2 regions of the Janthinobacterium sp. NKUCC08_JDC genome follow, and region 1 is predicted to be linked to the other one. Evidence: riboswitches for the same ligand, from Rfam matches in the RefSeq annotation. Region 1 holds a riboswitch; the other holds the start of a gene.
What was found. A riboswitch is a leader RNA that binds a small molecule or an ion and turns the genes downstream of it on or off. The one in region 1 is predicted to bind thiamine pyrophosphate.

Region 1 (3,407 bases):
CGTAGCCGGGCGCGATGTCCGTCGTCAATGGCCCCAAGGTATAGAACGGCGCTTCGCCGCACTGTTCCAGCTGCAAGTCCATGTTTTCTTTAATGAGCTGCATCGGCACGTGGCCAGGCCCCTCGATCATCACTTGCACATCGTGCTTCCACGCGACTTGCGTCAGCTCGCCCAGGGTTTTCAGTTCGCCCAGCTGCGCCTCGTCGTTGGCGTCGTAGATGGAGCCGGGACGCAAGCCGTCGCCCAGCGAGAACGACACGTCGTACGCTTTCATGATTTCGCAAATCTCTTCGAAATGCGTGTACAGGAACGATTCCTGGTGATGCGCCAGACACCATTTCGCCATGATGGAGCCGCCGCGCGACACGATGCCCGTCAGGCGCTTGGCTGTCATCGGCACATAGCGCAGCAGCACGCCCGCGTGGATGGTGAAGTAGTCGACGCCCTGCTCGGCCTGCTCGATCAGGGTGTCGCGGAAAATTTCCCAAGTTAAATCTTCGGCCTTGCCATTGACCTTTTCCAGTGCCTGATAGATGGGCACGGTGCCGATCGGCACGGGGCTGTTGCGCACGATCCATTCGCGCGTCTCATGGATGTGCTTGCCGGTCGACAGATCCATCACGTTGTCGCCGCCCCAGCGGATGGCCCAGGTCATCTTTTCCACTTCCTCGCCGATCGACGAGGTGACGGCGGAATTGCCGATATTCGCGTTGATTTTTACGAGGAAATTGCGGCCGATAATCATCGGCTCGACTTCCGGGTGGTTGATGTTGGCGGGGATGATGGCGCGGCCACGGGCGATTTCCTCGCGCACGAATTCCGGCGTGATCTCGGCCGGGATGCTGGCGCCGAACGACTGGCCCGGATGCTGGCGGCCCATCAGGTCGGCCAGGCGCTCGCCCATGGGACCGGACGCTTTCAGCTCACGCAAATATTCCTGGCGGCGCATGTTTTCGCGGATGGCCACGAATTCCATTTCCGGCGTGATGATGCCCTGGCGCGCGTAATGCATTTGCGTCACGTTCTTGCCGGCGATGGCGCGGCGCGGCTTGCGGTGCAGGTTGAAACGCAGTTCGGCCAGCTTCGGGTCCGCCAGGCGGGCGATGCCGTAGTCGGAGGTCGGGCCCGGCAATTCTTCCGTATCGGCACGTTCGACGATCCACGGCAGGCGCGGCGTGTCGAGGCCCGAGCGGATGTCGATCTGCACGTCCGGGTCCGTGTACGGGCCGGAAGTGTCGTAGACGTAGATCGGCGGGTTCTTTTCGCCGCCGAACGACGCTTCCGTGTCGGACTGGCTGATCTCGCGCATGGGCACGCGGATGTCGGGGCGGCTGCCTTCAACATAGATCTTGCGCGAATTGGGCAGTGGCGCGATGGCGGCTTCGTCGACCGTGGCGGTGGCGGAGAGGAATTTCGGGTTGGCGTTCATTTTGGCTCCTTGGCTAGACTATTTTTAAGCCTGGAGCCAGCTAAGGAGGTTCGGCTGCGCGCACGCGGAAAAGCGGGGTGCGTTCATCCTAAAGCTTCCCTTCGCTGGCATTATCCAGATCAGGTTCGGAGGGTATTTCTCACCCGCGCTTGCACCGTGTTTCCACAGCGAAAGGCAGGACCCCTAGCGTTTGCCGCCTTGCGGCAGCGAGCCAATTATACGCGGTTCACGCCGCGCGGCCAGATGATTTCTTGCAGGTGTCGTCTTTGTACATCGCTCTACTTCTTCTTACCCCAGCGCCAGCTGGTCGGTTCACCCTTCAGCTGGCAGATGAAAATGAGCACGGCAACGATGGCCACTTCATAGACGATGTAGCCCACGAGCATGGTCTGCGGCGGGAACAGGAAAGCGCCGCAGGCGAACAGCGCCAGCGCGGCCAGGAACACCAGCCAGCCCTGCCACGTGATGGGCAAGCCCCAGCCCCAGCCATAGGTCTTGGCGGGGAACCAGTATTGCGGCGTTGATTTGTCAGTCATGATTTTTCCTGGTCAGTATCGATAGCACCCAGTATAAATCAGGCAATGCGATGGCGCTCCGTGACATCGAGGCCGATGCCGCGGTAGCCGATGAAGCGGCTGCCATTGTCGAACATCGGTTCGCCGCTCACCTGCAGGTACTGCGTGCTGCCGTCGAGGTTGGCGCGGCTGTAGATGAAATCGAGAAATGGTTCGCGCGCGGCAATTTTTGCGTCGAGCAGCGCTCGTTCGGTGGCGTTCCAGCGCTGCGGCTCTTGCTCGCTGCCGATGCCCAGCATTTCAGCCACGGGGCCGGAAAAGCGCGTCAGATTGCCCTGCGCATCCTGTTCCCAGTACCAGTCGGACGACAGTTCCGTGAAGCGCTGGAAGCGCGCTTCGCTTTCGCGCAGTTCCGCCGTGCGCTCTTCCACCATCTGTTCCAGCGACTTGTTGTATTCGGCCAGCTTCTGGTACAGCAGGCGCACTTCCAGCATGTTGTGGATGCGCGTCTTGACTTCCACCAGATCGAACGGCTTGCTGACGAAGTCCTTGGCGCCCGCCTGCAGCGCGCGCAGCTTGTGGCCGGGCTGGGCCGTGATCACCAGCACGGGCAGATAGCTGCCCGCCTCGATGTCGCGCAAGCCTTCCATGACCTCGAAGCCATCCATTTCCGGCATCTGCAGGTCGAGCAGGATCAGGTCGTAGCGGTGCTGCTGGTGCAGCGCACGCACGGCTTGCGGGTCCATGGTGGACGTGATGCGCGTATAGCCGGCATTGCGCAGCACCTGTTCCAGCAGCATGACGTTCGCCTCCTGGTCATCTACGATGAGGATGCTGGCGTTCAGAATCTCGGTGGCTTGAAGCATGGCGGTATTCCTAAAAATAAATGCTGAATTAGCGTATTGCGTGAATGTCGTCGGCCAGGCCGTGCGCGGCCGCATGGTGCAGGGCCACGTCGAGCGCATCCATGAATTCGACGACCTTGATCGGCTTGGTCAGGTAGCGGAAGAAGCCCGCTTCCAGGCCCTTCTCGATGTCGCGCGGCACGGCGTTGGCCGACAGCGCCATCACGGGAATATGTTTCGTCAGCGGGTCGTCGTGCAGGATATGCAGGGCGCCGAAACCGCTGATGCCGGGCAGGTTGATGTCCATCAAGATCACGTCCGGCTGATACGTGCGCGCCAGGTCGATGCCCAGGTGCGCATCGATGGCCGTGAGCAATTTCAAATCGCTGCGGCGGGCGATCAATTGCTCCACCAGCGCCAGGTTGGCGGGATTGTCTTCCACGTACAGCAAGGTGCGCTGGCTTTCCTGCGGCTCCTGCACCTGCGGCAGCGCGTCGCCGTCGCCCAGCACCAGGGCCGGCGCGCTGCTGGCGGCCAGCTCGAACCAGAACGTGGTGCCCACGCCGACCGTGCTGTCGACACCGATGGTGCCACCCATCAATTCGACCAGCTGCTTGG
Region 2 (3,407 bases), on a different contig from region 1:
GCGGCGCAGTTCCGGGTCCGTGCACGCCTCGAAACGCTGGCTGTTCAAGTCCAGCGCCTGCAGCGCGGCGATGGTGGCGCCGATGGCGCGGTGCATGTCGAGCGCGGTGGCCGGCAGGCCGGATTCTTCCAGTGGGACGGTGGTCATGCGCATTCCTTTTTCGCGTGGTGGTGACATCGGCTGCATTCTCCACCGCGCGGGCGAAAAGCTCAAGCGTCCACGACACGTTTCCACCCGTTCGGCCATAATCATGGCTCAGCAACAGCCTAAACCTCAGCGGCAGGAGCCCCATGTTCAATTTCGACTTTTACAATCCAACGCAAATCCTCTTCGGCCAGGGCCAGATCGCCGCCATCACGGCGCTGATCCCGCCCCATGCCAGAGTGCTCATGACGTATGGCGGGGGCAGCATCAAGCAGAACGGCGTCTATGATGAAGTCAAGGCGGCGCTGGCCGGGCATACGATGACCGAGTTTGCCGGCATCGAACCCAATCCCAGCTATGAAACCCTGATGCAAGCCGTGGCCCTCGTGAAAAGCGAGCGCATCGATTTCCTGCTGGCCGTCGGCGGCGGCTCTGTGGTCGATGGCACCAAGTTCATCGCCGCGGCTGCCCTGCACGAGGGTGAGGCATGGGACATCCTGGCCAAGGGCGGCAAGATCGTCGAGGCCGCCCTGCCCTTCGGCACTGTCTTGACGTTACCGGCCACGGGGTCCGAAATGAATGGCTCGGCCGTGATCACGCGCAAGGCCACGCAGGAAAAGCGCTCGTTCATGAGCCGCAAGGTGTATCCGAAATTCTCCGTGCTGGACCCGTCGAAAACGTTCACCTTGCCGCTGCGCCAGGTGGGCAATGGCGTCGTCGACGCGTTCGCGCATGTGATGGAGCAATACCTGACCTACCCTGTGAACGCCTCCGTGCAGGACCGCTTTGCCGAAGGCATCCTGCTGACCCTGATCGAGGAAGGCCCGAAGGCGCTGTCGCATCCGGATGACTACGACGTGCGCGCCAACGTGATGTGGAGCGCCACCCTGGCCTTGAACGGCCTGATCGGCGTGGGCGTGCCGCAGGACTGGTCCACGCACGCCATCGGCCACGAATTGACGGCCTTGTACGAGCTCGACCATGCGCAAACCCTGGCCATCATCCTGCCCAGCATGCTGCGCGTGCGCAAGCAGGCCAAGCGCGCCAAGCTGCTGCAGTACGCGGCCCGCGTCTGGGGCCTGGACGGCGGCGACGAAGATGGCCGCATCGAGGCGGCCATCGCGCGCACGGAATTCTTCTTCCGCCACATGGGCGTCAAGACGCGTCTGGCCGACTACGGCCTGAACCATGCGAGCGTGGATGCAGTCGTGTCCGCCCTGGAAGCGCACGGCATGACGGCGCTGGGCGAACAGCGTGAAATCACGCCCGCCATCAGCCGCAAGGTGCTGGAACTGAGCCTGTAGATTCGCACCACACTGTTGTAAAACGGTCAGCAGGGTGGGACAGCTGGCCGTGCTTCATGCTAAGCTGTCATTTCGCTAGGGGTCCTGGAGCAGTCATCCGGGTGAGAGATACCCTTCGTACCTGATCTGGATAATGCCAGCGAAGGAAAGCGCAAAGTACCTCCCTCCTTTGATAGCTCCTGCGTTGGCGCCAGCCGAACAAGCAGCCTGCCGTGCTCTTTACAGAGACGGCTTGAACCACGAGCAATCTATGTCCACACCGAATTTATCCGTTTCTGTTTTGACCCTGGCGATCCTACACGCGTTTGCCGCACCGGCCTTTGCCGCGAATGACGCCGCCGAAACCGCCGACCCGCAGGCCCAGAGCATGGCCGAAGTCGTCGTCACGGCCAGCAAGGCGCCGGCCGCCAAGCGCGCCTCCGTCGGTGGTTTTTCCGACGCGCCGCTGCTGCAGACACCGGCGTCCGTCACCGTCATTTCGCAAAAAGACATGCAGGACTTGCAGATCCGTAATCTCAGCGATGCCGTCAAGCTCGACGCCAGCATCAACGACGCCTACAACGCCGTCGGCTATGCGGAACAGTTTTCCATCCGCGGCTTCAAGCTCGACAACAATTCCAGCTACCGCAAGGATGGCGTGGCCATTCCTGGCGACACGCAAATTCCGCTGGAAAACAAGGAACGCATCGAAGTACTGAAGGGCCTGGCAGGCTTGCAGGCTGGCGTGGCCGCGCCGGGCGGCGTGATCGACTTCATCGTCAAGCGCCCCACCGCCGCACCGCTGCGCACCGTCACCGTGGAAACGCGCGAGCGTGGCACCCTGTATGGCGCCGTCGACCTGGGCGGCCGCCTGGAAGACACGCGCTTCGGCTACCGGGTCAACGTGGCGGCCGAGCGCCTGCGCTCCTACATCAAGGGCGCGGACGGCAACCGCAAATTCATTTCAGGCGCCTTCGACTGGCAAATTTCGCCGCAAGCGCTGCTGCAACTCGATGCCGACTACCAGGACAAGGCGCAGGCGACGGCGCCCGGCTTCCAGCTGCTGAATAACACGACCTTGCCGACCGGCATCAGCGCCGACGCCATGCTCAACCTGCAGCCGTGGACGCGCCCCGTGGAAACCGTCACCAGCAATATCGGCCTGCGCTTCCAGTACGCGTTCAATGACGACTGGCGCGCGACCTTATCTGCCAACCAGCACTCGTTCAAGCGCGACGACTACACGGCCTTCCCCTACGGCTGCAGCGCGCAAGATCTGTACCCTGGCTTCTGCGGCAATGGCGACTACGACGTGTATGACTACCGCAGCCTGGGCGAGACGAAAAAGCCGCTGAGCGCGCAAGCCATGATCCAGGGCAAGTTCGCCACCGGTACCCTGCGCCATGAATTCACGGCCGGCGTCTCGACCTTCCGCCGCAAGGACCGCGCGGGACTGTACGTGTACGACTGGGCTGGCGTGAGCAACATCTACCACCCGCAGATCGTCGACATGTCGACCGGTGTGCAAGGCCCCGTGCGCCTGGTGCGCAAGGACACGGAAAACTCCGTCTTCGTGCAGGATATCGTCAGCCTGGCGCCGAACTGGAAGCTGCATGGCGGCTTGCGCCATATCGATGTCGACGGCTACCAGTATGTGCTGAAGGCCGACAAGGAAATCCGCGCCAAGCACGATTTCCTGCTGCCCAACGTGTCGCTCGTCTACACCCCGCTCGACAATGTGTCCGTGTACGCGGCCTATTCGCAGGGCATGGAACATGGCGGCACGGCCGACCGCAAGGCGATGAATGCCAACGAGGAACTCACGCCCAGCCGCTCCAAGCAGATCGAGCTTGGCGCGAAGATGGATGTGACGCCGGACTTCATGGTCGCGGCCAGCCTGTTCCAGATCCGCAAGGGCCTGGAATTCCAGAATGCCGCAGGCTACTTCGTGCGCGAAGGCCAGGCACAGCACCGTGGACT

Region 2: another riboswitch for thiamine pyrophosphate. It lies ahead of KO538_RS02195 (TonB-dependent siderophore receptor); the one in region 1 lies ahead of thiC (phosphomethylpyrimidine synthase ThiC).

Annotation. Positions count from the first base shown of each region.
Region 1 covers NZ_JAHKQW010000015.1:54,423-57,829, forward strand. The annotation lists gene thiC (phosphomethylpyrimidine synthase ThiC) at 1-1,429, opposite strand, end outside; TPP riboswitch at 1,509-1,624, opposite strand; gene KO538_RS25020 (hypothetical protein) at 1,708-1,965, opposite strand; gene KO538_RS25025 (response regulator) at 2,004-2,810, opposite strand; gene KO538_RS25030 (ATP-binding protein) at 2,839-3,407, opposite strand, start outside.
Region 2 covers NZ_JAHKQW010000001.1:457,343-460,749, forward strand. The annotation lists gene KO538_RS02185 (hypothetical protein) at 1-147, opposite strand, end outside; gene KO538_RS02190 (iron-containing alcohol dehydrogenase) at 291-1,448, shown strand; TPP riboswitch at 1,516-1,613, shown strand; gene KO538_RS02195 (TonB-dependent siderophore receptor) at 1,699-3,407, shown strand, end outside.